One region of the Fructobacillus tropaeoli genome, then DNA from elsewhere that is predicted to be linked to it. Evidence: predicted binding sites of a transcription regulator. Region 1 holds the regulator's gene; the other holds the start of a gene.
What was found. Region 1 encodes LexA, which represses DNA repair genes until DNA is damaged. Its sites were predicted from a motif close to CNAACANNTGTTNG; they were not measured.

Region 1 (14,951 bases):
AAGCGGCCCGCGCAGCTGGTGCGACCGTCACATTGGTGGCGGCCACCTCACGGCAGGTAAGCCCAGCCATTCAGGTTATTTTGGTTGGTGACACGAGAGAGATGTTGGCAGCCGTTCAAAAAGAAATGGCCACAGCTGATGTTTACATCGGCGCTGCAGCGGTATCTGATTTCCGAGTGGCTGAAGTAGCTGATCACAAGGTCAAGAAGCATGGTGATGAGCACATGATTTTAGATTTGGTGCAAAATCCCGACATCTTAAAGACCGTTGGTGAGACGAAAAAGCCGGGACAGGTCGTCGTTGGCTTTGCGGCCGAGACTGAAAATCTGGTCGAAAATGCCCAGGCTAAATTAGTCAAAAAGCATGCCGATTTGATTGTGGCCAATAATGTTTTGGAGGCAGGCGCTGGCTTCAATAAGGACACAAACAAGGTGACGTTGGTCACCGCTGACCAGGAGCCAATCCAGGTAGCGGCCAAATTGAAGACAGAAGTTGCCGAAGACATTATCGCCTTGGTAGCTGATTTACTAACATCTTAAAACTTTATGGTATAATAGTGACCTATATGAAAGTAAGCAGGAGGCTGTGATGAGCAAGGAAGACGAAAAGCAAGAATCCAAGTATCACGTGGGGGATGAGTTGCTCGCCCCAGCATACGGGAACCTTGAAAACCCCTTTACCGGTAAGGTTGAAAAGGTTTACGAAAATGCATTGTTGGTCGAAATCATCGAAAATGATCCAGCCGACCAACCAGCCGTCAATGAAATGAACCACCGCGCTGTTGTTCGAATGGCCGATGTGGAAGTCATCAAGGCAGCACCCCAGGACGAAAAGTCTGAATAAGACATCCTGGTTGTAATTGAAAAAGATAGAAGGCAGGTGCCCAGCTTTGCAGTGACCTTAACGTTAGTGTGAGTTAAGGGCTGGCCCTGGCCCGCGCGGCTTTTTCTGCTCAAAATTTGATAACAAAGTGGCCAGCATGGCTATTAGAGTGGTACCGCGGGCAGGGCTCGTCTCTTTGGTTAATAAGAGACGAGTCCTCTTTTGCAAGATAGTGAAATTTTTAATAAAAGGATAATACAATGGCAACGAATCAAGCAGTGACTTCCGCCTTACAGGCGGTCCTACCTGACATGACAGCTGAAGAAATCGCAAGCAAGGTGGAAGCGCCCAAGGATACTAAGATGGGTGACTTGGCCTTTCCAACTTTTACTTTGGCAAAGGTCTTAAAGAAGGCCCCACAGCAAATTGCGGCCGACCTTGTCGAACAAATCGACCAAAGTGGCTTTGAAAAGGTTGTCGCAACTGGCCCTTACATCAACTTCTTCTTGGATAAGAAGGCGATGACACAAGAGACATTGACCGCTGTTTTGACTGCTGGCGACCAATACGGAAAGAATGACCGAGGTCAGGGGCGAAACATCGCTTTGGATATGTCATCACCAAACATTGCTAAGCCAATGTCAATGGGACACTTGCGTTCAACAGTGATTGGCAATGCTTTGGCGAACTTAGCTGAAGAAAATGGTTACCAGCCAGTTAAAATTAATCATCTTGGTGACTGGGGAACCCAGTTTGGTAAGCTGATTTACGCTTATAAGACATGGGGATCGGAAGAAGAAGTTAAGGCCGACCCAATTGCTACTCTTTTGAAGTACTATGTGGAATTCCACGATAAGGCGAAGGAAGACCCATCATTGGATGATGAGGGTCGTGCTTGGTTTAAAAAGCTTGAAGATGGCGACCCAGAGGCGAAGCGCTTATGGGCCTGGTTCCGTGAGGAATCATTGAAGGAATTTACGGAAATTTATGACCGTTTGGGTATCGAATTTGATTCCTTTAATGGGGAAGCTTTCTACAATGACAAGATGGATAAGGTTGTTGATATGTTGGAAGCAAAGAACCTCTTGCAGGAATCACAAGGGGCGCAAATCGTTGACTTGTCCTCAATCAATGAGAACTTGACCCCAGCGATGATTAAGCGAACTGATGGTGCTACTTTGTACATGACTCGTGATTTGGCAGCGGCCATTTACCGTAAGGAAACTTATGATTTTGCGAAGTCTTTGTATGTCGTTGGTGGCGAACAGCGTGAGCACTTTGTCCAGTTGAAGGCTGTTTTGACTTTGCTTGGCCTACCATGGGCAGATGATGTTGAACACATTTCCTTTGGTTTGATTACCTTTAACGGTAAGAAGATGTCAACTCGTAAGGGTGACGTTGTCTTGCTAAAGGATGTTTTGGATGATGCCCACGAGCTTGCTCTTTCACAAATTAACGAAAAAAATCCTGATTTGGCCAATAAAGACCAGGTTGCCGAAGAAGTCGGTGCTGGAGCGGTGGTCTTCCACGATTTGATGAATGACCGGACCAACAACTTTGACTTTAACCTTGGTGAAGTCGTTCGCTTTGAAGGGGATACCGGACCATACGTGCAGTATACGAATGCACGGGCCCAATCAATCCTCCGGAAGGCTGGCGTTGCCGTTGACGAAGGACAAATCAGCCTTGATGATCCGCAAACATGGGACATTGTCACGACTTTGGCGAACTTCCCTGATACTGTTGCGCGGGCCTTTGACCACCGCGAACCATCAGTGATTGCTAAATATGCATTAACGCTGGCTCGCTCGTTCAATAAGTACTATGCTAATTCTAAGATTTTGGCAGAAGATGAAAACTTGAATGGTCGTCTCGCTTTGGTTAAGGCCGTATCCACGACTTTGACAATTGCACTCTCAATTCTTGGTGTGCAAGCACCAAAGGAAATGTAAAAACTCTTTTTATCGGTGACCACCTGTGCGTTATGCGGCAGGCATGAGCCCTGTTGGTTAAAGGAAAACGGATGAAAGCAAAATTTTCACTTAAAAATACAGCCTTTTGGAAACGAACGGCCCCGACTTGGAACCGCTATCAAATCGGTCGACTTCTGATTCTGATTTTTATGTCGCTGTTCTTAGTGACCTCAGTCTACTTAGTGACGATGGCCAAGACGACGCATGTACAAAAGCTAGAATCATCACTGTCACAAACGACGAATATCTACGATAGTTCGAATAACTACGCTGGGTCGTTGTACTCGCAAAAGGGTACGTATGTTAAATATGATCAGATTTCACAGAACATGCGCGATGCCGTTTTGTCGATTGAAGATCGTAACTTTTATAAGGAACACGGGTTCTCCGTTTCTGGCCTTGGTCGAGCAGCATACTTGTTTGTTCGTAACCGCTTGACCGGTTCACATGTCATCTCTGGTGGTGGGTCAACGATCACTCAGCAACTGGTAAAAAATGCCTATTTGACTCAAGAGCAAACCTTCACTCGAAAGGCCAAAGAAATTTTCTTGTCCATGCAAGTTGAACAGGTTTATTCGAAAAATCAGATTTTGACGATGTACCTGAATAATGCATGGTTTGGTCATGGTGTTTGGGGGGTTGAAGATGCTTCAGAGAAGTACTTCGGTGTTCACGCCAAGGACTTGACAACCGAACAGGCAGCTACTTTGGCCGGTATGCTGACGAATCCATCTGGCTTTAACCCAATCGATAATCCAGATCGATCGAAGGCTCGAAGAAATTTGGTTTTGCAGACAATGTATGAAAACAAGAAGTTGACTAAGGAGCAGGAAAAGGCTGCCCAGGCAACTGACATTGTGCTGCATGACAACTATACGGGTGATGAGTCGTATCATTATCCATGGTTCTTTGATGCCGTGATTAACGAAGCCGTCAATAAGTATGGTTTGGACGAAAAAGACATCATGAACCGGGGGTATAAAATCTATACAACCCTGAACCAAAAAGACCAGGAAAACATGCAAAACGATTTCCAAAAGAGTAGTCTCTTTGGAAATCAGTCACAGGCACAGGCGGCTTCGATTGTCTTAGATGCTAAGACAGGTGGTGTTCGAGCCGTTATTGGTGGCCGTGAAACCCAACACACTTTCCGTGGCTTTAACCGTGCCACTCAGTCACAATTGCAGCCCGGATCCATTATTAAGCCTTTGGTTGTTTACGCGCCAGCATTGGAAGCTGGTTACAGTATTAATACCAAGTTACCTAATAAGAAGATGACTTTTGGTACGAATAATTATTCGCCAAATAATGCGCTGAATGTCGAAACGGCCGATGTACCAATGTACGTGGCCTTAGAGCATTCTTACAATATTCCAGCTGTTTATTTGCTGAATAAGTTAGGTGTAAATGTTGGTTGGGACTCTGGTAAGAAGTTTGGCTTGCCACTGGTTGATGCAGATAAAAACTATGCTTTGGCCCTTGGTGGTTTGACGACTGGTGTGTCACCATCTCAAATGGCGTCCGCCTATACGGCTTTTGCAAACGGTGGAACGATGTCACAAGCCCACTATATTACCAAAATTGTTGATTCTTCTGGCAAGGTGATTGTGGCTCAGCCAAAGGTAACTCAAAAGCAAGTGATTTCAAAATCAGTTGCGGATAATATGACAAAAATGATGCTTGGTACCTATACCAGCGGAACTGGAACGGGTGCAGCACCATCTGGTTATAAGATTGCCGGTAAAACTGGAACTACTGAAAATCCTAATGATTCAAACAATGCGAACTCCTCAAAGGATTCATGGGCTGTGGCTTATACCAAGGATATCGTTCAAGTTTCTTGGGAAGGTTTGGAAGGCGACAATACAAGTTCTCTACCAATCGGCTTGATGGGGACAATTGGTTACTTCGTGAAGACTTCATTGGGTCAAATTTTACCAAATACGACAGGTGATAACTTTAGTGTTTCAGACGCTAGTCAAACGAACACTAGCAATACTAATACTTCATCATCTTCATCATCAAATTGGTTCACGAACGCAGCAAATAACTTTAGTAACGGTGTGAATACCACAGTTGCTGGTGCGGCTAAAGTATGGGATACTATTACAGGAGCATTTAAATAGAAATTATTAGTGATTTCACTACTCCGATTTGCATTTGAAAGGGATAATAATGACAGTTAACATTTACGATAACGCAAACGAAATGGCTAAGGTTTTGGTCGAAACTGATCAATATAAGTCATGGCAAACTGCCTTTGACGCAGTTCAAGGCGATGATGCTGCGAAGGATTTGTTTAAGCAATTCCAGGCAATCCAAATGACTGTGCAACAAATGATGCAAGCACAGCAACAACCTACTCCTGACCAAGAAAAGGAATGGGATGCTGTCGCTAAGCAAGTCCAAGAAAACGACAAGATTAAGGACTTGATGGCTGCAGAACAGATTTTGAACACGTTGTTGGGTGAAATCAACGAAATCGTTACAAAGCCTGTGTCTGAGTCATACGCCAAAGTACAACAAGCTTAATTTGTTCGAATAAATCAGAAAAAGGCTGAATGGTTTAACCGTTCGGCCTTTTTCTATTAGAAGCCAAACTTACCAAAGGTTTTGGCTTCTTTTTTGTGTGATTTGCAAACCTTAACCGTCTAATTTAACCGAGGGCAAAAAAAAGCAAGACCATCGTGGTGCAATGGTCTTGCCTAAACTAATTTTGATTTAAAAGATGTTGTGATAAATGGCTTTGACCGCGTTATCAACGTCCTTGGATTCGACACCAAGCATAATTGAAATTTCAGAAGCACCTTGGTTCACCATCTGCAACGAAATACCGGCGTCCTTTAGTGGTGTAACGATTTCGGTAAAGGCACCAACACGGTTAATCATTCCTTGACCGACAACCATGATAATGGCAAAGTCATCATGCCAAGCCATTGTATCGGGGGACAATTCACGCTCAATATCTGTTTGGATTTGTTCGATTTGTTCCTTATTGAGGCTCTTTTTGTTGAAGATAATCGTTAAATCATCAATTCCAGAAGGCATGTGTTCGTAAGGAACGCCATGCCGGTCTAAAATTTTTAGAATGCGCATGGTAAAGCCGATTTCCTTGTTTAACAGGTATCGGTGCAGGTAAAGGGCACAGAAGTTGTCTGAAGCGGCAATTCCTGTTACACGGCGTTCCGGTTTATTTTGTTCGGCTGGGCCAATCCAAGTACCAGGAGCAGTTGGGTCATTGGTATTTTTGACGTTAATTGGTACCTGAGCTTGAATAGCTGGGATAATGGCTTCATCGTGGAAGACGGCAAAGCCAGCGTAGGATAATTCTCGCATTTCACTATAAGACATGTTCTTAATAGCTGCTGGGTGGCTGACCAACCGGGGGTTGACGGCGTAAATAGCAGAGACGTCTGTAAAGTTTTCATAGACTTCTGCCATTAAGCCGCGAGCTAAAATCGCACCGGTGATGTCGGAACCACCACGAGAAAAGGTAACCATCTCGCCACGGTCATTGTAACCAAAGAAACCGGGGAAAATATAACGGGTATCATCTTTGATTTCAAAGGCACCAAGGTCTCGATAAGTGGCTTCTTCATTTAGAGTTGCGGTTGTCGCATCGGTTTCCATATGAAGCTGTTTTGGATCGACGAAGACTGCCTTTTCACCTTTAGCTTGCAGAATCAAGGCTAGTAATTGCGCGTTTAAATACTCGCCATGGGCGGCAAAGGCAGCTCGCAAATAAGAGTAGGAGCGATAATGATGATTTGCCAATTGATCAAGTTGGTCAGGAATCGTTTGGAAAACCTCCTGGTCGAGGTTAAAGTGGTCGGCAATGGTCTGATAGCGTTCCGTTAACGCTAAGACCGTTTCAGTAGCATCCTCATCGTTGATAGTTTCGTTGGCATAGCGAATCAAGAGGTCGGTAACCTTGATTGGAAATTCTTTTGCCTTACCAGGGGCGGAGGTCACAACGACCTGACGGCCTTCATCCTGATTTAAAATATCGATGACGCGTTCAAACTGGGCTCCAGTTGCTAAAGAGGAACCGCCGAATTTTGTTACTTTCATAATACTGCCGGTAAGAAACCGGCACTCCTTTCATAAATCAAAACAGAATGTGTGCCTTTAGTCCAATGAACCTGTGAGGGTGGCACCGGTGTGTTGGACAGCTAAAATGGTTGCTGTGCCATTCAGCTTGAGACCATTAATGGCTTCAAGTAACTGGTCAGCGTTTTCTTGCTCAACAAGTGAGACAACTGTCGGTCCAGCTCCCGACAGGTATGTTCCCGCTAAGCCAAGGCTGTGTGCTAAAGCACGAATTTGTAAAAATTCCGGTGCCAAATCAGCCCGGTAGGGCTCATGCATTTGATCTTCTTCTACCAAATTCATCAACCGCTTTTGGTCACCTAAGTAGCAAGCAGCAACCAAGTTCGCCAGGTGTTGGCTTTGGTGAACAGCTGTTTTGAGTGGTAAGGTCGCAGGCAAAGCTGCTCTTGCTTCTGCCGTTTTTAATGGGTAGTCTGGGATGAAGGTTACCGCTACTAAGTTTTTGGGCAGTGGAAGGGCAGTGGCATTTACACCGGCTTGCTCATCGTCCGTTAATTGTAGGCTACCTAAAATAGTTGGCGCTACATTATCAGGGTGGCCTTCAAGGGCTGCTGCTTCTTGCAGAATCTGATTGCGATCAATCGTTTGATCGACTAAGTAGTGCCCCAAGAAAAGGCCGGCCACTAATGCTGATGAGGAAGATCCAAGACCACGAGCCAGTGGAATGTCACTTTTAACGATTAGTTGGTGAGGTGTAATATCTGGATCAACGAGTCGAGCAGTTTGAACAATGAGATTGGTTTCATCGTTTGGAATATCTGCGCCAAATGGGTGATCCACTTGCCAAGTATCAGTTTTTGGACCAACGGTTACGGTTAAATTAAGGTTTAATGCAAGTCCAAGACAATCAAAGCCAAGACCAAGATTGGCAGAACTTGCGGGTACAGTGATGGTTAGCATGGATAAATCACAAACTCCTTTGCTAATGTCCGATTAGTTGTTAAGGCGTCAAGAAGGGCGTCATGCTGATCTTTGGACATTTCTTTGGTATAAAGGACGAGCTGAGAACCAAGCCGGTTATTTTCGTGGCTGGCTTGACGAACAATCAATGAACGGAGTTCGTCCTTGGTGTCTTGGCTAACATTGTTTGCACCAGTTGTATTCAGAATCCAGCAATAGGCTTGAGCTCGTTCGCCAGCTAATGTCATTTCCCTTTCTGGCAACGGTTGCTTAGCGTCCTTTGGTGCCGTTGCGGCAGCCAAAATATCGGCTAAGACGGCTTGGGCCGTTGGGCGTGCACCAGCCCCAGGGCCATAGAAAAGCGTTTGACCGAGGTTATCACTGTTCACTGCAATAGCATTATTCTCATTGTGGACCTGTGACAGAGGCGATTGTGGTAGTACAACCTGGGGAGCAACGATAACGGCCACTGAATCGGCACTGATTTGATCGATGCGGAAAAGAAGCTTGAGTTGGCCACCAAGTGTTTTAACGGCAGCGATGTCCTCATCCGTAATCTTTTGAATACCGGTAATTTGAATGTCCTTTAATCCGGCCTCCAATCCAAAGACCAGACGGGCCAAGATAATGGCCTTGTAAGCGGCATCGTAGCCAGCGACATCATTTGTGGGATCCGCTTCGGCAAAGCCAAGGTCTTGTGCTTGCTTTAAGGCCTTTTCGTAGGATAGATCATTATCGGCCATTTGAGTTAACATGTAGTTGGTTGTACCATTCACAATCCCCGCTAATGAGCGAATGGTATCGGTACGGAAATATTCGCGTAGCGTACCGATAATTGGAATTCCACCGGCAACGGCTGCTTCATATAAGAGGGGCACCTGCGCTTTGTTTGCTAAGTCAAGGAGCTCTTCTCCAGCGGTCGCAATCAGGTCCTTATTGGCCGTAATAACCGGCTTTTTACTTGCCAAAGCGGACTTAATCCAGTTTTTAGCGGAGCCAGTACCACCGGCAACTTCGACAACCAAATCAATTTCTGGATCATCTAAGATGTCCTTTGGGTCGGTGGTCAGTTGGATGGTGGAGCTTAAACCAGGGCGGTCCTTGGTTAAAGAAGAGACCATCGCGGTTTTTACGGTCAGGTCTAAACCAGTATTTTCACTGATTTTTTCTTTTTGTTCCTCTAAGATGGTTAACAAGCCCATCCCAACTGTTCCTAAGCCAAAAAGGCCAATCTTAACTTCCATGATGACTCCTTCTATCGTTTTTTACTGTCAAGTAAGGATAATTTCCTATTAACTTTACCATTTTCCCGCCTAAAAAGGAATGTTTTTGTTATAATATCATTAGAAATCAATGAGATTGAAGGAGTACGTCATGGAATATGTCTCGACCCGGGGAGAAGCCCCTGCTGTTTCTGCCGCCCAGGCCATCCTCCAGGGCTTAGCACCGGATGGTGGTTTGTACGTGCCAAATCAGTGGCCGACTTTGAACTTGGATTTAAAGACCATTGGTCAACAATCCTACCAGGATTTGGCGACTGAAATTTTTGCTGCTTTTTTGCCAGATTTTACAAAAGCAGAGATTCAAGCCGTTGTACAGGCAGCTTATGGTAGCCAATGGGATACCGATAAAATTGTGCCGGTCAAAGATGCTGGGAACAATTTGCACTATTTGGAGCTTTTTCATGGTCCGACATTGGCCTTCAAAGATATTGCCCTTCAGGCCCTGCCTCACTTAGTGATTGCGGCGGCTAAGAAGGAAGGCCTTGATAAGGAGATTGCCATCTTAACGGCGACCTCCGGTGATACTGGTACGGCAGCGATGGCTGGATTTGCAGATGTACCTGGTACAAAAATTGCAGTTTTGTACCCACAAGTCGGAGTTTCGGACATTCAGCGTCAGCAGATGGTTTCTGAACCTGGAAAGAACACTTATGTTTACGGGATAGAGGGCAATTTTGATGATGCTCAGCAGGCGGTTAAGCGCCTTTTGGGTGATTTAGATTTTGCTGCTTTCTTAAAGGAAGAAGATATTCAAATTTCTTCAGCGAACTCAATTAATATCGGTCGTTTGGTTCCACAAATCGTCTATTATTTTTACGGTTATGGCCAATTGGTTGAAAAAGGTCAGATTAAGCCTGGTGAAGAAATTGACGTGCTTGTCCCAACTGGTAACTTCGGGAACATGTTAGCAGCTTATTATGCTAGTCAAATTGGTTTGCCGGTGGCTGATTTTACGGTCGCTTCGAACGAAAATCATGTTTTAACAGAATTATTCCAAACAGGGGTATATAATAAAAACCGTGACTTCAAGGTGACGAACGCACCGGCTATGGATATTTTGGTGTCGTCAAACTTAGAGCGCCTGTTGTACTTTGCTGGCGGGCAGGATGCTGATTTGATCAAAAAAGATATGGCAGACTTGCGAAGTCAAGGCCAGTATCAATTGGCAGAAAAAACGAGATCTGGTTTAGCGAAGTTTTCTGCTGGTTGGACCAATCAAGAACAGGTAGAAGAAACGATACGAAAGACGTTCCTTTCTTCTGGTTATTTGATTGATCCTCATACGGCTGTAGCCGTTTATCAATACAACGACGATGGTCATCAAACCCTTTTGGCCGCAACTGCTAGCCCCTATAAGTTCCCACAAACGGTTCTTGAGGCACTTGGCGAAGAAGTTGTTGGTGGTGAAGGGGGCTTGACTGCTTTGGCAGTAGCAACCAAAACACAAGTTCCTGACCAAGTGAAGGATTTGTTCCAGCGACCTGTTCGTCATCGGACGTTTATCCAGGCAGCTGATATTCAAAAGCAGATTGAAAGCGCCTTGAAGACAGACTGATTTTCTTCTGTTGTTTATTATGTCATTTAAAAAGAAAGAGAGAATTTTTTTATGGTAGCAAAGACAGCCTATAATGTAGCAGTGCTCGGTGCAACGGGTGCTGTTGGACGTCGAATTTTGGACCAGTTGGCCCAGTCAACAATTCCGGTTGGTGAAGTCAAGGCCTTAGCTTCTGCTCGTTCAGCCGGTCAAAAAATCAGCTTTAAGGACCAAGAATTAACGGTCGAAGAAGCAACTGAAGATTCCTTTGCAGGTGTTGATATTGTTTTGGCCTCAGCCGGTGGATCTACCTCAAAGGCTTTGGCTCCGGCTGCCGTTAAGGCTGGTGCTGTTGTGGTCGATAACTCTTCATACTGGCGAATGAACGATCAGGTGCCATTGGTTGTGCCTGAAGTTAACGCCGCTGCTCTAAAGGATCATCAAGGAATCATTGCCAATCCTAATTGCTCAACGACGCAATTGGTGATGGCGCTTGACCCAGTTTACCGAGAATTCGGCTTGAACCAGGTGATTATTTCCACTTATCAAGCGGCTTCTGGTGCTGGAAAGGCAGCGATGGACGAAGTTTTGGCTGAAGCTCAGGCGCGTTTGTTGGGTGACGACATGGCAGAATTGGCCCATGTCCTGCCGGTGAAGGGTGATAAAAAGCATTTTCCATTAGCCTTTAACTTGTTGCCACAGATTGATGTCTTCGAAGAAGAAGGTTACACACACGAAGAATACAAGATGATCCACGAAACGAAGAAGATTATCTTGGGTGACAAGAATGCTAAGGCCATCAAAGTGACTGGTACGGCTGTTCGTGTGCCAGTCATGATTGGTCACGGTGAAAGTGTTTATATCGATACTGGCGATGAGAAGGTCACAACTGATCAGATTCGTCAGGCAATCGGTGCCGTTGATAATGTGATTATTGAGGATGACCCAGCTACACAAACTTACCCACAACCTCTTTTGGCTGAAGGTAAGCGTGAAACATTTGTGGGCCGCATTCGTCCTGATTTGGAAAATCCGGGTGCCTTCCACTTGTGGGTTGTTTCAGACAACTTGCTGAAGGGTGCTGCCTGGAACACGGTTGAAATTGCCCAAACACTGGTTGAAATGGACTTGGTTCGCGTACCAGCTGACTCAACTTTTGCATAAATAGTTTTGAAAAAGCCACCAACGAACGAATTGGTGGCTTTTTTAGTGTTCTTATTTTGCTAATAAAAAAGGCCCTACTACAAAAATGTAGTAGGGCCTTTAGGCAAGTTTGTTTTTAGTAAATCGCGTCGCGGTAAAGGGAAACAACTTTTCCCAAAATGGAAACAGATTCCAAGATGATGGGAGCCATTGTATCGTTTTCTGGCTGAAGGCGGTAGTGACCACCTTCTTGGAAGAAACGCTTAACCGTGGCTTCGTTGTCCTCGTTCATGGCCACAACGATATCGCCGTTGTCGGCATTTTGTTGACGACGGACGATTACTTTGTCGCCATCCAAAATACCGATGTTAATCATGGATTCACCACGAACATTCAGCATAAAGAGGTCACCATCATAGGGAATCAGATTTTCTGGAATGGGGAAGAACTCGGTTGCTTCTTGTTCGACGGCTAAAATCGGTTGACCGGCTGTTACCAGTCCTAAGACCGGAATCTTACCGGAAGTGGCCGAAATGCCAAGGATTTCAAAGCCGGCTGGTGTTACTTCAATAGCACGTGCCTTGGTCCCTTCTCCTTTTTTCTCGAGGTAGCCATTTTTAATCAAACGGGCAATGTGACCGTGGATGGTTGAAGAAGAAGATAGGCCGACTGCTTCACCAATTTCCCGAATGGTGGGTGGGAAACCGTTTTTACCTTGATAGTCATGAATAAATCTCAAGACTTGAATTTGTTTTGAATCAGAACTTGCCATATGTACTTTCCTACCTGTATTTACTACGTTTATCTTAGCGAATTTTAACCTGAAAAGCAAACAAATGTTCGCGAAAAAACCTTAAGAAATATTAAATTTTATTACAAAATGGGGATTAAATTTAAAATAGTGGATAAAGAAACATTTTGTTCAAGTTATCGACCTGTTTTCCACTGTTTTTGTAAAAAGATACTGTCTTGCTTGCCTTTATGCTATAATATCTTATAGATTTTCGTAGTTAAAGGAGACCAATAATGGTTGTATTAGTTGGAATTTTGGCTTTGGTCGTTGGTTTGGTTGGGGGATTTTTCTTGGCCCGCTTTACGATGAAGTCATACTTGGCAAAGAACCCACCCATTTCAGAAGAAATGATGAAGTCCATGATGATGTCAATGGGCCAGAAGCCATCACAAAAGAAGTTGAATCAGATGATGGCTCAAATGAAGGCACAAAACGCCAAAGCACAAAAAAAATAAGCCAAGCGGCTTATTTTTTTTGTGCTTTTGGATCGATGTAAACCCAGTTGGGATCGATTTCTTTGTCCAAGGCATCAAAGGATTCTTGAATCTTCTGATTGTATTCGGCAATTTTTTCGTCCGTCAAGCGGGCCTTAGGGTCAATCACAATTGGTTCACCAAAATTAATTGTGGTATTATTGCGTTTAAATAGGTGTGAAAACTTCACGGGACCTTGATAAACTGCTGGAACAATCGGCTTCTTTGAAAGCTTGGCAATCAGGATTGATCCTGATTTTAACTTTTGAGAATGTCGTGATCCAGTTGGAAACATGATGAGTGAGCGATTGCCGTTCTTTAACTCGTTGACGGGATATTTGATAGTATCGGTACCGACATTGCGCCGATCAACTGGAAAGGCCCCCAAAGTGGTAATCAAGGCGCGCAAAGCAGGATTTTTGAAAAGCTCCTTCTTGGCCATAAAGATGAAGCGCTTTGGATAGGCCGCCATGGCATACCAAACGGGATCCCACCAAGAACGGTGTGGTCCGACCAAAACGTAGTTTTCGTTTTTTGGTAGGCGCTCCTTGTGAAGATAGGTAACGCGACCATTAATAATGGCCACAAAGGTCACTGTAAAGACCCGGATAAAGCGATAGAATAACATCTGCTTGTCCCTTTCTAATTGACTTAACAGAATAATTTTACTTACTTTAAAGAAAGATTGCAACAGACTATGGAAGCAGAAGAATTACGAGCAGGTGAGCGACTCGACGGCTTGCCATCACAACAGATTCAAATTATCCAAAATCCAGATATGTTCTCTTACTCGTTGGATGCAGTATTGTTGGCATATTTTGCTAAACCCAAACAAAAGGGGCGAGGACTATCGGTCGACTTAGGGGCAGGAACGGGAGCGATTGGCCTCTTTTATGCCGCCAAGGTCACTGGCCAGGTAAAACTAGTCGAGCTGCAGCAAGACTTAGCGGAAATGGCACAACGCTCGGTTGTTTTAAACCACTTGGAAGACCGCGTGAGTGTGATTCAGTCCGATATGCAGGAAATTTTTGCGGATATTAAGCCTGGTTCAGTGGACACTGTTTTGTCCAATCCACCTTATTTTTCCGTGAATGAAAAGACAAAGCAAAACCTTGATGAGCACTACCAGCTGGCCCGGCATGAAATCGCCATCGATTTGCCTCGTTTAGCGCAAGTTGCCAATAAGTTGTTAAAGAATAACGGTAAATTTTATTTGGTTCATCGACCAGACCGGTTGGAGGACATTATGTCTGCCCTTTCTGCCCGAAAATTAGCGGTCAAACGGATTCAGTTTGTATATGGCAAGGCCGACCGCGAGGCAAACATGGTCTTGGTAGAAGCGATTAAGGCGGGTAAGCCGGGTGGTGTTCGGATTTTGCCACCAATTATTGCCTATACAGCAAACGACGAATACACGCCCCAGGTCCAAGAAATTTTGTACGGGCAACCTTGGCAGTTGTAAGCCAATTATTGGTGGTTACGCGAGGAGGGGATTTTGATAACCTTCGAGGAGGGAGATGGGAATCATGACGGATGTTCATGACAAAACTTATGATTTTTATGTGCTCTACACGGCAGACGGCTATTTCTATGGTGGCTTTTCCGATGATGCCCACCGCCGTTTTTTAGTCCATCAGGCGGGGAAGGGAGCTAAATTTACTCGAGTGAAGTCCAGACATCCATTACAGCTGATTTACCAAGAAACATTTGCTAATAAGCACGATGCCCTTTCGGCCGAGGCTAAATTTAAGCACCTGAGCCGCCCACAAAAAGAAGCCTTTCTAATAGAACGAGAAGTAGATTCGACAATTTGGCAAAAATAGGTAGAGGGACTTTATGAGACCCTTAATTCATGATAAAATGGGATAAATCATTTGAATTGAAGGTGGCAAATAATGATTACTACTTTTGAATTAAACA
Region 2 (14,951 bases), on a different contig from region 1:
CTACGGCCTGGTCCAAAGTCTTCTTATCCTTTACTCCAGCTAAACGTAAGCCAAAGGCAACGTTATCGTAGATAGAGAATGGAAACGGATTTGGCTGTTGGAAAACCATTCCAACGCGCTTACGCAAATCAACGGTATCCGTTGTTGGCGCATAGATATCCTTCCCAAGAAGGTTGAAAGACCCCGTCACAGTGACATTTTCTTCCAAATCATGCATCCGGTTTAAGGCCCGCAAGTAAGTTGTCTTACCCGATCCAGAAGGTCCAATCAAGGCAGTAATACCCTTGTTGGCAAAATCCAAATCAATCCCATGTAAGGCTTCCTTGTCTCCATACCAGAGCTTGACGTTACGAGTTTCTAAGATTGTTTCGCTTTGTTTTGTCATCCAAAATTACCTGAAATATAATCGTTGGTCAATTCCACCTTAGGACGGGTAAAGATTTTACGAGTCAAATCGTATTCAATTACCTTACCTTGGTGCATAAAGGCCGTGTAGTCAGAAATCCGGGCTGCTTGCTGCATATTGTGCGTCACGATAATAATCGTGTAGTTTTTCTTCAATTCCAGCAAAGTATCTTCAAACTGAGCAGAAGAAATTGGATCCAAGGCTGATGACGGCTCATCGAGCAACAAGATATCAGGCTTCAAGGCCAATGCACGAGCAATCACCAATCGTTGGGCTTGCCCACCTGACAATGAAAGCGCTGATTTGTTCAATTCATCTTTAACTTGATCCCACAAAGCAGCTTGCTTTAACGTTGTTTCCACAATCTCATCGAGCTGGGCCTTGGTATACTTACCACGGCGAGTCAATGGGAAGGTAATGTTGTCATAAATTGACTTAGCAAATGGGTTTGGTCGTTGGAAAACCATTCCAATGTGACGACGCATTTCATAAACATCAATATCTTGTGAGTTGATGTCCAATCCACGGTACCATATATGACCGGTAACATTGGCAACGCCATCGTTCATTCGGTTCAATGACCGCAAGAACGTTGACTTACCTGATCCAGATGCTCCAATCAAAGAGGTAATCTTGTAGCGTTCAAAACGCAAGTCCCCTTCGCTTAAGGAAAGGTTATCGCCATAACTCACTTGCAAGTTTTCGGTTGAAAGGGCAATTTCATGCTTATCATCTTCCATTGGAATGATATAGCGTTCCGGTGCCTTTTCAGGAATAAAATCTGATACTGGCTTTAATTCTTGACTCTTATCTGTCATGCTAACCTCACGATTTTGTCAACTTCTTGTAGAGAAGTGTTCCCAAGCGACGTGCACTAAAGTTAAAGAGCAATACCACGATAATCAAAACCGCTGATGCTCCCGCTGACACGAGTGACAAATCCGGCATGATTCCTTCCGAATTAATCTTCCAAATGTGCACGGCCAAAGTTTCGGCTGGTCGAAATGGTGACAATGGTGATGCCAAGTTGAATGGGTTCCAGTCACCAAAGTCCAATGAAGGTGCTGATTGACCAGCTGTAAAGATCAATGCAGCGGCTTCACCGAAGACACGTCCCGCAGAAATTACGACCCCAGTCACAACGGATGGTACCGCTGCTGGCAAGATTATGTGAATAACTGTTTCAAATCGTGAAAGACCCAAAGCCGCTCCAGCTTCACGTTGAAGATTTGGAATTTGGCTCAATGATGTTTCGATTGAACGAGTCAAGATTGGCAAGTTAAAGAATGTCAACGCGATTGCTCCAGAAATAATGGAGAAACCAAGCTTCAACTTCACAACGAAAATCAGGAATCCAAACAATCCAACAACAACAGATGGCAATGATGACATCACTTCGATTGCTGTACGAACCATTGATGTCCAAATCGTTGGCTTGGCATATTCATTCAAGTAAATAGCCGCCCCAAGAGCGATTGGGAATGAAATCAGCATGGCTAAAATCAAGAGGTAGAAGGAATTAAACAATTGAATGCCAATTCCACCACCAGCCTCAAATGACCGAGCTTGTGCAGTTAAGAAGTGCCATGACAAATGAGGCAATCCTCGAACCAAGATAAAGGCCAGCATTGCTGCCAGCACCAACGCTACTGCGCCAGCGATTGAGTAAATCACGGCTGTAGCAATTTTATCAGCAGTTTTTGCTTTCATTACTTCAGTTCTCCTTTTCGACCAATCCAGCGAATCAAGAGGTTAAAGACGAGAGACATCAGAAGTAAGATCATTGCTAATGACCACAAGACGTTGTTTTGCAACGTGCCCATGACCGTGTTTCCAATTCCCATCGTCAAAACGGAGGTCAAGGTTGCTGCTGGTGAGACCAGAGAACCTGGCATCTTGGCCGCATTTCCGATTACCATCTGAACAGCCAAAGCTTCACCAAAGGCACGCGCCATTCCGAAGACGATTGCTGTCAAGATTCCTGGTGTTGCTGCCCGCAAAATCACCTTATAAATCATTTGCCAACGTGTGGCACCAATGGCCAAGGCTGATTCACGGTAATAGCGAGGAACACCCTTTAAGGCATCGACAGTCATTGAAGTAATAGTTGGTAGAATCATGACAAACAAAACAATTGTTCCTGACAAGATTCCAAGACCCGTTCCGCCAAAAATTGAACGAACGGCTGGGACCACAACGGCCAAACCAATAACACCGTAAACAACGGAAGGAATTCCAACCAACAATTCGATGACTGGTTGCATGATGCGTGCACCACGCTTCTTAGCGATTTCAGTCATGAAGACCGCTGTTCCAATCGCAAATGGTGTTGCAATAATAGCGGCCAAAATCGTTACCGCCAGAGAACCAGTAATGAGCGGTAATGCTCCAATACCTGGCTGACCCGTCTTAGGGTCAACAACACTCGGATTCCAATTCGTTCCAAAGAGAAATTTACTAACTGAAACTTTATTGGTCGTGAAGGTGGCTAACCCCCGAGTGATAACAAAGCCGAAAATCAAGATAACCACCGCAGTGATTAGAATTAAGGCAAGAGCCGAGATGAACTTTCCAAACCGGTCTTGCTTGGTTGACAACGAAGTTTTTTTAATTTTTTCGGTAATAAGATCCATTGTCTGCCTTACCCCTTCTGCTTAGCGGTAATGTTACCGTGTAGATCACGTTCAATCTTCATATTTGAATTTGAGATGTAACCCAACTTTGGCACGTATGTTTTCTGTACACGATCTGAATTAAAGAAATCCAAGAACTTAGCAACTTCACCTGTTGGCTTGCCATGTGTGTAAATGTGTTCGTATGACCAGATAGGGTAGGCCCCGTCTTCAACATTGGCATCGGTAGGTGCAACGCCATTAATGCTTGCACGAACAACATCGTTTGACTTATAAGCAAAGGCAACGTAAGAGATAGCTCCCGGAGTGCTCTTAACAATTGACAAGACCATTCCTGATGAATCTTGTTCTTGTGCAGAAGCACTCTTTTTGCCACCCATGGCCCACTTTTCAAAAGCGGCCCGAGTTCCGGAACCGGCGGCACGGTTGACAAGCACGATTGGCATGTTCTTTCCGCCCAGTTCACTCCAATTTTTAATTTTACCGGTAAAGATATCGGTTAACTGTGCCAGTGTCAAATTATTAACACCAGCTTGCTTATTAATGATTGGCGCAATTCCAACGACTGCGACTCGATGATCAACTAAATTCTTTGTATCAATCCCCTTCTTTTCTTCAGCGAAGAGATCTGAGTTCCCGAGGGAAACAGCCCCTTGCGCTATTTGCGACAGACCCGTACCACTTCCGCCACCTTGAACGGTAATGGAGACACCAGAGTGAGAACGTTGATAGTCCTCTCCGGCAGCTTCAACCAAAGGCTGCAATGCAGTTGAACCAACTGCAGTAATGGGTGCGGTGTTGGCTTGCTTGTCTCGGTTTTGATAGGCAATTCCTAAGATGATAGCAAGTACAACGACGACAGAGGCCACTATCCATGACCCGCGATGCGATCTTTGCATGATTCCTCTTCTCCCAACTGGGTGCAAAAGATTATCCTACAACAACAAGTATCTATTCCAAACTAATCCGAACAATTTGTGTGAAAATGAATCATTCACTTCAGTTAAGAACAAACACATTATAACAAAAAAAAGCGTTTTACAACGCTTTTTAATATTAATTTATTATTACTATTTCTAAATAATTGGTTCGTCAGTAAGCCCGTCGTTATCGTGATTTTCTGCACTTTTGCTATCACTTTCATCGGGACCAGCATCAACGGCTGGCTCATCGCCAATACCATAAGCATTTCGCACTTGTGTATAGATATCTTCCTTCAAAGCAGCGTGCTCAGGATCATCCAAATATTCCTTGGCCTTCTCACGACCTTGACCAATTCGTTCCCCGTTATAGGCATACCATGCACCGGCCTTATCAATAATATCTTGATCAACGGCCAAATCAAGAATTTCACCAGTTTGTGAGATTCCCTTTCCATACATGATATCGACTTCGGCAACCTTAAATGGTGGCGCAACCTTGTTTTTCACAACCTTGACCTTTGTCAAGTTACCGGTAACATCGGAGCCATCTTTAATTTGAGTTGACCGACGGACTTCCAAACGAATTGTCGAGTAAAACTTCAAAGCGCGACCACCGGGCGTTGTTTCGGGGTTTCCAAACATCACGCCGACCTTTTCACGGATTTGATTGATGAAAATGGCAATCGTTCCAGTCCGGTTCAAAGTCCCAGCTAACTTTCGTAAAGCCTGAGACATCAACCGTGCCTGCAAACCAACGTGGGCATCCCCCATTTCACCTTCAATTTCCACACGAGGAACCAAGGCAGCCACGGAATCCACTACAACCATATCAACGGCACCAGATTGAACCAAAGCATCGGCAATTTCCAATCCCTGTTCACCCGTATCTGGCTGTGACAATAGTAGTTCATCTTTCTTAACACCTAAAGCTTCAGCGTACTTCACATCTAAAGCGTTTTCGGCATCGATATAGGCAGCCGTGCCACCATTTTTTTGAATTTCAGCTACTGCATGCAGGGCAATTGTCGTCTTACCTGATGATTCAGGCCCGTAAACTTCAATAATTCGTCCCTTTGGATAACCACCAACGCCTAAGGCCACATCCAATTTGACGGACCCAGATGGCGAAGTTTCTACCTGCGTTAAGGCGTTATCGCCCAACGTCATGATGGAACCCTTTCCAAAGTTTTTTTCAATTTTCTTCAAAGCTTCATTTAAGGCAGCCTGACGGCCATCCTTCTTGTTATCATCGCTTGTCTTTTTTGCAACCATGCTTGATACTCCTTCAATGTCTATCAACAGTGTACGGACTTTTTCAACAAAATGCAAGGACTTTTGCGAACATTTGTTCGTATCATTTTCGACCTTATTTTATTGGACGAAAAAAGCGCTTAAAGCGCTTATAGTCCGTCTGCAAAAACCGAGCGGCTTTTCCAGAAATATTCGATTCCTGAATAAATTGTAAAGAAAACGGCAATATACAAGAGCACTTGACCGATTGGAAAATCAACAAGGGCAAATGGCCAATCCTTTAAGTAGAGGAAGAAGATGGCAAACATTTGGGAAAAGGTTTTAATTTTGCCAGGCCAAGCAGCAGCCATGACCGTGCCGTTATTTTCAACAACTAAGGTGCGCAAACCGGTCACCGCGAGTTCTCGAATAACAATCACTGCTGTGACCCAGGCAGGAACCTGGTGAAAAGCAGTCAGGTAAATCAAGGCAGTCATGACCAACAGCTTGTCAGCTAATGGATCAAAGAATTTACCGAAGTTGGTTACTAAGTGCTTTCGACGAGCAATTTGCCCATCTAAGAAATCAGTAATACAAGCAACGGCAAAGACAATGGCTGCCAGGACCCATGAAAGGGTCAAGTCTAAATCAGTATTCACAACTGCTGAGCCTTTTGAAAAAATCAAAAGGAGCATGAAAACTGGAATCAGGATGATTCGAAAGACCGTTAGTTTATTTGGTAGGTTCATTTTGTTCTCACTTATTCAAATTCAAGACAACGTTCCAAGTGGTTGGAGCAGGGTTCGTTGGCAAGTTTGGTAAATCAATATGTTGGTTGTTAATCGTTAAGTTGACGTGGCTAACCTGTGAAACTTGAATATTCACAATCGCCGTATTTGCTGGAATTTCAACGCTCTTTTCATCAGTTTGGTTCAACCAAGCGTTGTATAAGACCTTACCGGTTCCATCAGTTACCTTAAACATCGAACCACCATTTTGGCCTTTAGCAACAATGGTATGTGTATTGGCCAATTGTCCGCCAACAGTATAGGTGGTTGTCAACTGAGCCGTGTTCGTGGTTGCAGTTCCGAGGTTAATACCACCGTTAGCACTTGAAGAGGAAACCACTGATGACGATGATGATTGTGGTACCGATGACGATGCAACCTCAACTTGGTTGCCACCGTTAGATGAATTAGAGCCTGAACTTGCCCGTGTTACCACAAACCAGGCAACCAGCAAAATGGCAACAACGATAATTGCTATCCAAATTCTTGGGATAAAACCACGAAAACGTGATTTAAAGGCCTCTGAGTTATTAACCCCTGCTCGAACGACACCATCTTCATCACGGTGTGCATGAGATAAATCACTAGTCACCTGTGGGTCAAATTGAACTTCATCAAAAAGGTCATCAGGGTTTAAACCGACAGCTTCAGCAAATTGCTTAGCAAATGCCCGAGCATAAAATTGACCAGGTAAGACATCCTGGTCACCATCTTCAATCGCTTGTAAGAAACGGGGTTGAATTTTGGTCATTTCGGCCAATTGGTCGATTGTATAACCCTTTTCCAATCGTGCTTCTCGTAACTGTTGACTAACTTCACTTGCTAAATATTCAGCCATTTTTTCTCTTACTTTTCTAATACTAAGCGAGTCAAACGACCACCTTCAAAAAGCCGTTTGCCGCACTGGACAACATCATCTAAGCAAAAACGTGTTATTATGTTCATTTTATCAAATAGTGATACCCCATACAAGGCTAAATCCTCGTCTAAACCAAGGCGATCCGGGCGATTTTGACTAGCCAAAGTTTGCCCAGCCAAAGCTTTTTGCAACCGGGTAAAATCAGTCTGACTTTCAGCTAAAATGGCGGGTGCTTCTGCTAGTCTTTTCAGCAAATATTCTTGAACATGGTCTTGATTTTCACCATCTGCAAAAAACGTTAAATACTGGTATGGGCCAAAATTACTATACTCATAATCAAAATCATCACCAAAGATTCCTTTTTCATAAGCGTCTTGGAACCACACCGTTTGATCACCAAATACTAAGTCCAAGGCCAGTTCGCCTAATAGGATTTCTTTAACACGTTCAATTCCTGAAATATCCTCAGGACGACTTGGTAAGCGAAAACCATATGCCCCTTTTTCTAGCGATAATCCTTGCTTCTTTTGTGCTACAAAGGTCACCTGTTTTGCTAAATCTTCTTTTGGTACCAAAACAGTTTCTGTCTGACTACTGATTTGTTCTTGTTGCTCTTTAATAAAAGCGATTAATTCATTGATACCAAAGTCGCCAACAACGGTTAACACTAAGTTTTGAGGCTGGTAAAAGCCAGCATGAATTTGATAGAGCAAATCAGGAGTAATTTCTTGCAGACTGTCCTTGGTTCCTGCAATGTCTTGGCTTAACGCTGATTTGGGGTACAGTAGTCCAATAATTCCCTGATACAATTGCCAAGCCGGATCATCCTGATAAAGCTTAATTTCTTCCTCAATAATCCCCCGCTCGCGAACGACTTTTTCTTCCGTGAAATAAGGATCTTGGACAAAATTCATTAGCCAAGCCAAATTTTCTAGGATTTGGCTAGTGGCAGTAAAATAATACGTTGTTTGGTTTGGTCCAGTAAAAGCATTGGCATCAGCCCCCAGCTCCGTAAAGCGAATTAAAGCGTCACCATCTTTTTTGTCAAAAATCTTATGTTCTAGAAAGTGTGCAGTGCCGGAGGGAATTGTAACTTGCTGGTTATCAGCAACCCTCATCGCCGTCGTTAACGAACCAAAACGAGCAGTCAAAGCCGCCAAAAATTGGTGGTAACCCGGTTTTTTAATCAGATTAACCGTCAGGCCCTCTTTCGTTTGAAAAACAAAGGGCTGTTCTTCATGATTATTTGTTTCCAAAAGATTCCCCCTTTTCCCCAGGCGCCAGAACAAAGCGGCTTTGCAAGATTAAGTCCTTGGCAACAGCCTGCACATCAGCTACTGATACGTGATCGATTGCGGCTAGAAAATCAGTAGTACCCTCTTTGGCCTGACGCAAGAAACGACCAGCCTGACGAACAGCCAGGTAAGTCTGGGAATCTTGGCGAATTAAGTACTCATTTTTCAAGCTTTGCTTGGCATTTTCAAGCTTTTCTACTGTAATCTGGCCTGCGGCCAATGTCTTCAGTTGCACCTGAATCAGGTCTTCAACCAAGTCAACCTGGTCGAAATCAAAACCAGCAACAACGGTCAAAATCGCTAAGTCCGGCTGAAAGCGCGACGAAATATTATAAGCTAAACTATTTTTTTCTCGGACCTCAGTAAAAAGCAGACTAGCTGGGCTAGCACCAAAGATTGTGTTCAACACCAAAGTTGCATAATAACGTGGACCATTATCGTGTAGGGACAGACCCTCCACCTGAAAATTTTGCACCAAAACTGCCTGTTGCCAATCTACCTTTTTTACAAGCTTTCTTTGACCGGCAGCTAACAACTGAGGAATCTGCGCTGAATAGTTCTGGTCAACACCACTCTTTTCCTCGCGACCAATATCAGCCCAAGGCCAAGCAGACAACTGCTTTGTCAATTGATCAAACTCCAAGTCCCCAACAACCGAAATCACAACTTGGTCTGTCGCCAATAACTCTTGCTGTGTTTGCAAAACGTCCTTTAAGGTCAATTGGTCCAATTCCTCAATCGAGCCTAAGATTGATTCCCGGACAGCAGCATCGGCAAAGGTTAATTCGCGAGCTTGGTCCAAAGCAAAGGCCACCTTATCATCCTGGCGACTTAAAATCGCTTGCTTCAGGTTCTGCCGCTCCTGATTAAACGTTGTTTGGGCTTGGTCACTTTCCCAATCAAAATCAAAGAGCATTGCTTGCAAAAAGTTTAAAATTTGCTCCAAAAGCTGATTTGAATTTGGTAACAGACCCGGTTTGATAAATTGAATCGAAACCGTTAAAAGGTCCAAATCGCCGAGCGTTGCCACCTTTGTTTGAAAGTTAGCCCCAAAGGCATCAATCATTGCCAAAGAAACCGCTCGTTGGTCTGGAAACGCCTTCGAAGAGACTGCCATCAAGTAGGACAAGAGCGCCCGTTTAGTCGCAATGGCCTTCTTAGCCTTCGTCGCGAAGGTCACATTAACATGGATTGTTTTAAATTGCTTTGTTGGCTGGTAAGCCAGCTGGACGCCAGGCGCCACCATCGTCTTTTTTATCATATAACCATCTTACTCGGTTTTAGCCAAAGAAAAAACGCCCGCAGGCGTTTTTAATACTTTCTCAATTAATTTTGTGCAAACCACTTGTTTTCCAAAGCAGAAACAAAGCCGTCCTTAGTTAATTTCGTCAATTCCTTGTTAACCGCTTCCTTGAGTTCAACATCACCCTTACGGAAACCAACAACATCCTCCGTTTCTGGGAAGCCACCCTTTAGAATTTCATAATCCGCTGGGTTAGCCTGGTGATTGATGTAATAGCGGGCATAGTCCTCATCAACTAACAAGCCATCAATCCGATTAGCGTTTAAATCAGTAAAGGCCTTGTCAAAAGTATCATACTCGACTGGCTTTTGCCCCTTAATATACTGCTTCAAAACCTTTGGCTGATCGTTCAATGACGATTCACCAGAAGAACCGGTTTGAACGCCCAAGACTTTACCGGACATATCAGAAAACTTATTAATGCCCTGGCCCTTCTTAACAACAACGGAAAGAGCTACCTTGTGGTAAACCTGTGAAAAGGCAACCTGTTTTGCTCGAGCAGGTGTCTTGGTATAGCCATTCCAAATGGCATCAATATTACCGGTATTTAACTCAGTTTCCTTCATCGACCAATCAATTGGCTGCCAATTAACCGTGATGCCCAAATCAGAAAAGACCTTATCAGCCAAGTCGATATCAAATCCTTCCAACTTTCCAGAAGAATCCCGGAAGCCCATTGGAACGAAGGTATCATCCAAACCAATCGTAATCACTTTTTCCTGCTGAATCTTGGTCCAATTGTCTTTGGTATTGGCATCATTATCTGACTTAGGTTTGGAAAGAAAGGCAACACAACCAGCCACCACGGCAAGAAAGACCACAATCACAGCCGTATTGACAATGATTTTCTTTTTCATCGTAATCATTAGCGCTGGACCTCCTTTTCAAAGTCAAAGACTGTATCCGCCACCTTATCAGCAAATGGCAAATCGTGGGTCACGACTAATTGAGTAACCCCAGCCTTCTTCAAGGCTAGCATCACCTGGCTAACCTGGTCAGTGGTCTTTTCATCCAGGCCAGAGGTTGGTTCATCATAAGCAATAATTTGTGGATCCATTGCTAATGCTCGAGCAATGCCTACCCGCTGCTTTTGACCACCAGACAACTGGTAAGGATATAAGTCAGCTTGGTCAGTCAAGCCTAAAGTTGAAAGCAACTCGTCAGCCTTCTGATTTGCTTCCTTCTCGGACATTTTCTTGACTGTCATCGGTGCCAAAGTCAAATTCTTCTTGACTGTCAAATGTGGGAATAAATTAAAGTCCTGAAAAATCAGTCCAATCTTTGCTGCCAAGGCAGGATCGCCAACTTGGTAAGTCTGGCCGTTTAAATCAATCTCACCATTACTAGCATCCTCTAAACCGGTTAAGGTCTTAATGAAAGTTGTTTTACCGGAACCGGATGGCCCAACAACTACTAGGATTTCACCGTCAGCCATCGTCAGTGATAAGTCTTTAAAAATCACATTATCGCCATAGGCTTTTGTTAAATTTTTAATCGCAATCATAGTCTTACCTCCAAGCACTCAAGCGCTTCTCGCTACGGCGTAGGGCAATCGTAACGACTGCTACCATGGCCAAGTACATCAAGCCAACAATTAAGTATGGTACCAATGAAACGTCTCGGCTGGCTGCAATCGAACCGGCTCGCAAGATATCGCCCAGTCCAATCACATAAATCAAAGACGTATCCTTGACCAAGTTAACAACCTCATTTCCAAATGATGGCACCACAATTTTAATCACTTGTGGCAAGATAATCTTGAAAAAAGTTTGCACTTTATTCAAGCCCAAAACCTGGGCGGCATCGAATTGTCCCTGTGGGATGGCTTGAAGACCACCACGGAAAATTTCTGCCAAGTAAGCTGCATAGTTGATAATAAAGGCAAATGCCGCAGCGTCAAACCGTGAGAATGAAACGCCGACCATTGATAAGCCATAGTAAATGAAAATCAACTGCAACAAGAGTGGTGTTCCTCGCATCAGCCAAATATAGCCGTTTACCAACCAACGCACACTAAAGTATGGCGAACGCATTGCCAAGGACACTAAGATGCCCAACGGAACCGAGCCAATAATCGTAATAAAGAAGACCCCCAAGGTCATTTGCAACCCAGAGGCAATGCTTGGTAGTACTTCAAAAAAATATTTCATCAGGATTTCCCCACTTTCACTGTCAAACTATTAAAACGATGGGAAATAAAAAAGCCCCCTAAGTGCTAAGCACTTAGAGGGCGAATAGACGCGGTCCCACCTCATCGTTGTTTCTTTATTACTAAAGAAACCTCGTGGTGTTAGTTTCCTAACAACCGGTGCGATAACGGGCACAGCCGATGCTACCTACTCAAGGTTCAATAGCACACTCCTAGGTGTGGTTCACCAACAATTCCTGCTTACTCTCAATTCCCGTAAGCTTCCTGAAAAGAATTTGCTAGCTACTCGTCTAGTCAACGTTTTAATTGAAGCCATTATAACCCTGGCCTGGTAAAAAATGCAAGCTTAAATTAATCTTTGATACAAAGACCAGGTTGGATAATAGCCTAAAGCCGCCAACACTAAGTTCAAAGCCGCTGTTGGAAAAACATCTTGAATGATAAACGAAAAAGGTGACAAATTAGCAATGTTAATCATTGAACCGGCAAAATAAGTCACAACAAGATAGGTCAATAAGCCCACCAATAACAAAAGCATCCCAGACATTAAGCGTTCATCAAAATAAGGACGTAGCTTATCCATCAAAATAGTGGCAGCCAAAAAGGCAACCGTATAGGTGCCAATAATGCCCGTATAATAAACATCAAAAAGTAAGCCGAACACAACTACATAGAAATAATAAGGCACGAAGCTTGTCGCCTCAAATTGAATGGCGTAGAAAAACCAAATCAACGTGAGCGTTGGAATAATATGAAAAGGCGGATGGAGTAAAAAAACACCAAACGAAGACATAATATTTCCATCGATGAAAAACAAAAGAATTAAAATCAGCGGATACACAATCCGAAATCGAATAAATTGCCAACCTGCCATATTATGACCCTACCTCTGTCCTGGCCACTAAGACGGTACTCAAACTGCTCAAATCAGAGCTCGATTGAATATAAATCTTACGTGATAGACCGTAATCATCGGTGGTGACCTTTGCCACCTTACCAATCAGAATACCAGACGGCATTGATCCGCCTAATCCTGAGGTAACAACCTTATCACCAGGGTTAATCGTCTGACTTTCAGTGACCTGCCCCATAATCAACAATTTCTGATCTGCATCATAGTCAGTAATAATCCCGTTAACATCACCTTGACTGCCCTTAACAGTGATTGCAAAGCGGTTTGTATCCTCACTCGTATCAGAAATCAACGTCACCTTCGAATTAACCGTATTCACTTCTGAAATACGACCGATCAAGCCAGAATCACCAAGGACGGGCATGCCCTTCTTCAATCCTGATTTAGCACCCTTATTGATCACAAGCTGTGACTGCCAAGTTGTAGGCGAGCGAGCAATCGTTACGGCAGAAATTGTTTCATAATCCGTCAACGTTGCTTTCAAGCCAAGCTGCTTCTTCAACGACTTATTTTCCTCTTCCAAGGTTTGCATCTTAACCTGATTTTGCGCATAGCCGTCTAACTTAGCCTTTAATTTCTGATTTTCATCAAATGTTGACATCAAATTGGAAATTGAATTGGCCCGTGTCCCAATGGCATTCGTTGGCACAGCAATCACGCGTGAAATACCACCAGTGATATCATTAACTGCTCGCTGAAAGAAAGGTGGTGTATTTGTTTTATTGGCCCACCAATTTGATCCGGTAATCAAGCCAACAATAACTATGACTGAGACCATTAAAATCACAGCCGTTTTGGATGAAAATAACTTACGCATGGAATAATCCTTTTCACACCAACTGCCTTGAAAAGAAAAGCGCAGCGCAAGCGCTACGCTTTTTGGCAGTTTACTTAACCTGTCTTATTAGTTTCGTTGCAAAACGTCCAAAGACTTCAATGATTCACCAACACCCTTGACGACGGCATCCAAAGGATCTTCCGCCACGATTACGGGAACCTTCGTAATTCCTTCAATCAAAGTTGACAAACCGCGCAATTGTGCTCCGCCACCAGTCAAGACCATTCCATGGTCAATCACATCGGCAGAAATTTCAGGTTGTGTTGACTCCAATGTTTCACGAATTGAGTTAACCACTTCGTTAATTAGGTCTTGTATTGCCGTTGCCACGTCATAGGCCGAAACCTCAATAGTCTTTGGTAAACCTGTCAACAAGTCACGACCACGAGCCGTCGTTGGTTCCATCATTTTGGCATCTTCCAAAGAAACAGTTCCAACTTCAATCTTCAAACGCTCAGCAGTTGATTCACCGATTGCCAAGTTGTTATTGTTACGGACAAATGATGAAATTGCTTCGTTGAGCTTGTCGCCCGCAAAACGAGTTGAACGAGCTGCAACAATACCACCAAGTGAAATCGTGGCAACATCCGTGGTTCCACCACCAAAGTCAACAACCATTGAACCAGTTGGTTCCATAACTGGCAAACCAGCACCAATGGCAGCCGCAAATGGTTCTTCGATGACATAGGCATCACGCGCACCAGCGACACGGGCAGCATCAATCACTGCACGACGTTCAACCGCCGTAATACGAGCAGGTACCCCAAGTGTCACGTATGGCTTACCTACGCGGCCTCCTAAAGCCTTCTTCAAATAATAAGAAATCATGGCAACTGTCGTGTCATAATCAGCAATAACGCCATCACGCATTGGCCGAATAGCTGCGATACTTGCAGGCGTCCGACCGAGCATGTCGCGGGCTTCAGAGCCAACGGCAATCACTTCTTGCGTTTCAGTGTTACGTGCAACAACTGAAGGTTCACGTAAAACGATTCCCTTTCCTTCGACGTATACATAAGTATTTGTCGTTCCTAAGTCAATACCAACGTTATGTTGTCCAAATGATAATGCCACGATTTTGCCTCTCAATTAAAGTCGACACCCGAAAAAACCGAGTCCGGCCATTTTTAATATAGTTTACTTAAATAGTATTGTAGCATATTTTAATCGCTACAACAGTCTATTTTGCCTGAATATATGTCACTTTTCCTGCTCTTTGAGCGATTCCCTTCACTGTGTTTTGATAGGGAAAAGCAGACCAGGCCTTCTGAAATGCAGGAAAAGTTTCGGGATCAACATCAAAATGATCAATTTTCCCATCTTTTAAATCGCTTAGTGCCTGAGCAAAATCCATTTGCCACTCCTTTTTACTGCTTATATTCTTTCAAAAAATCAGCAACTTTCTGATCAGCAATTGTCCATGCGTTTTGACCATCAATCCATTGTAACCCCGGAATTTGATGACGCCAATAGGTTAATTGTCGTTTGGCATAGCGCCGTGAATTTTGTTGGATGGTTGCTACAACTTCTAAGAGTGTCTGTTGTCCCTCAAAGAAAGGGTAAAATTCAGCATAGCCGATGCCACGACCAGCCTGCAGATTCAAACCACCTTGG

Region 2: a site for LexA is predicted at 5,301-5,314, ahead of recA (recombinase RecA). Genes of this name have one in related genera too.

Annotation. Positions count from the first base shown of each region.
Region 1 covers NZ_BOJU01000001.1:164,382-179,332, reverse strand. The annotation lists gene coaBC (bifunctional phosphopantothenoylcysteine decarboxylase/phosphopantothenate--cysteine ligase CoaBC) at 1-539, shown strand, start outside; gene FT12353_RS00840 (hypothetical protein) at 589-843, shown strand; gene argS (arginine--tRNA ligase) at 1,083-2,774, shown strand; gene FT12353_RS00830 (PBP1A family penicillin-binding protein) at 2,846-4,921, shown strand; gene FT12353_RS00825 (YlbF family regulator) at 4,971-5,327, shown strand; gene FT12353_RS00820 (aspartate kinase) at 5,517-6,866, opposite strand; gene thrB (homoserine kinase) at 6,924-7,805, opposite strand; gene FT12353_RS00810 (homoserine dehydrogenase) at 7,799-9,049, opposite strand; gene thrC (threonine synthase) at 9,180-10,643, shown strand; gene FT12353_RS00800 (aspartate-semialdehyde dehydrogenase) at 10,695-11,786, shown strand; gene lexA (transcriptional repressor LexA) at 11,902-12,537, opposite strand; gene FT12353_RS00790 (YneF family protein) at 12,792-13,013, shown strand; gene FT12353_RS00785 (lysophospholipid acyltransferase family protein) at 13,024-13,659, opposite strand; gene FT12353_RS00780 (tRNA1(Val) (adenine(37)-N6)-methyltransferase) at 13,729-14,493, shown strand; gene FT12353_RS00775 (GIY-YIG nuclease family protein) at 14,558-14,854, shown strand; gene FT12353_RS00770 (hypothetical protein) at 14,927-14,951, shown strand, end outside.
Region 2 covers NZ_BOJU01000002.1:398,912-413,862, forward strand. The annotation lists gene pstB (phosphate ABC transporter ATP-binding protein PstB) at 1-385, opposite strand, end outside; gene pstB (phosphate ABC transporter ATP-binding protein PstB) at 382-1,146, opposite strand; gene pstA (phosphate ABC transporter permease PstA) at 1,232-2,116, opposite strand; gene pstC (phosphate ABC transporter permease subunit PstC) at 2,116-3,039, opposite strand; gene FT12353_RS03970 (phosphate ABC transporter substrate-binding protein PstS family protein) at 3,048-3,938, opposite strand; gene recA (recombinase RecA) at 4,116-5,234, opposite strand; gene pgsA (CDP-diacylglycerol--glycerol-3-phosphate 3-phosphatidyltransferase) at 5,363-5,941, opposite strand; gene FT12353_RS03985 (helix-turn-helix domain-containing protein) at 5,949-6,818, opposite strand; gene yfmH (EF-P 5-aminopentanol modification-associated protein YfmH) at 6,827-8,095, opposite strand; gene yfmF (EF-P 5-aminopentanol modification-associated protein YfmF) at 8,082-9,395, opposite strand; gene FT12353_RS04000 (amino acid ABC transporter substrate-binding protein) at 9,461-10,303, opposite strand; gene FT12353_RS04005 (amino acid ABC transporter ATP-binding protein) at 10,303-10,941, opposite strand; gene FT12353_RS04010 (amino acid ABC transporter permease) at 10,946-11,587, opposite strand; T-box leader at 11,661-11,893, opposite strand; gene mreD (rod shape-determining protein MreD) at 11,933-12,460, opposite strand; gene mreC (rod shape-determining protein MreC) at 12,462-13,316, opposite strand; gene FT12353_RS04025 (rod shape-determining protein) at 13,404-14,411, opposite strand; gene ykzS (protein YkzS) at 14,518-14,691, opposite strand; gene miaA (tRNA (adenosine(37)-N6)-dimethylallyltransferase MiaA) at 14,705-14,951, opposite strand, start outside.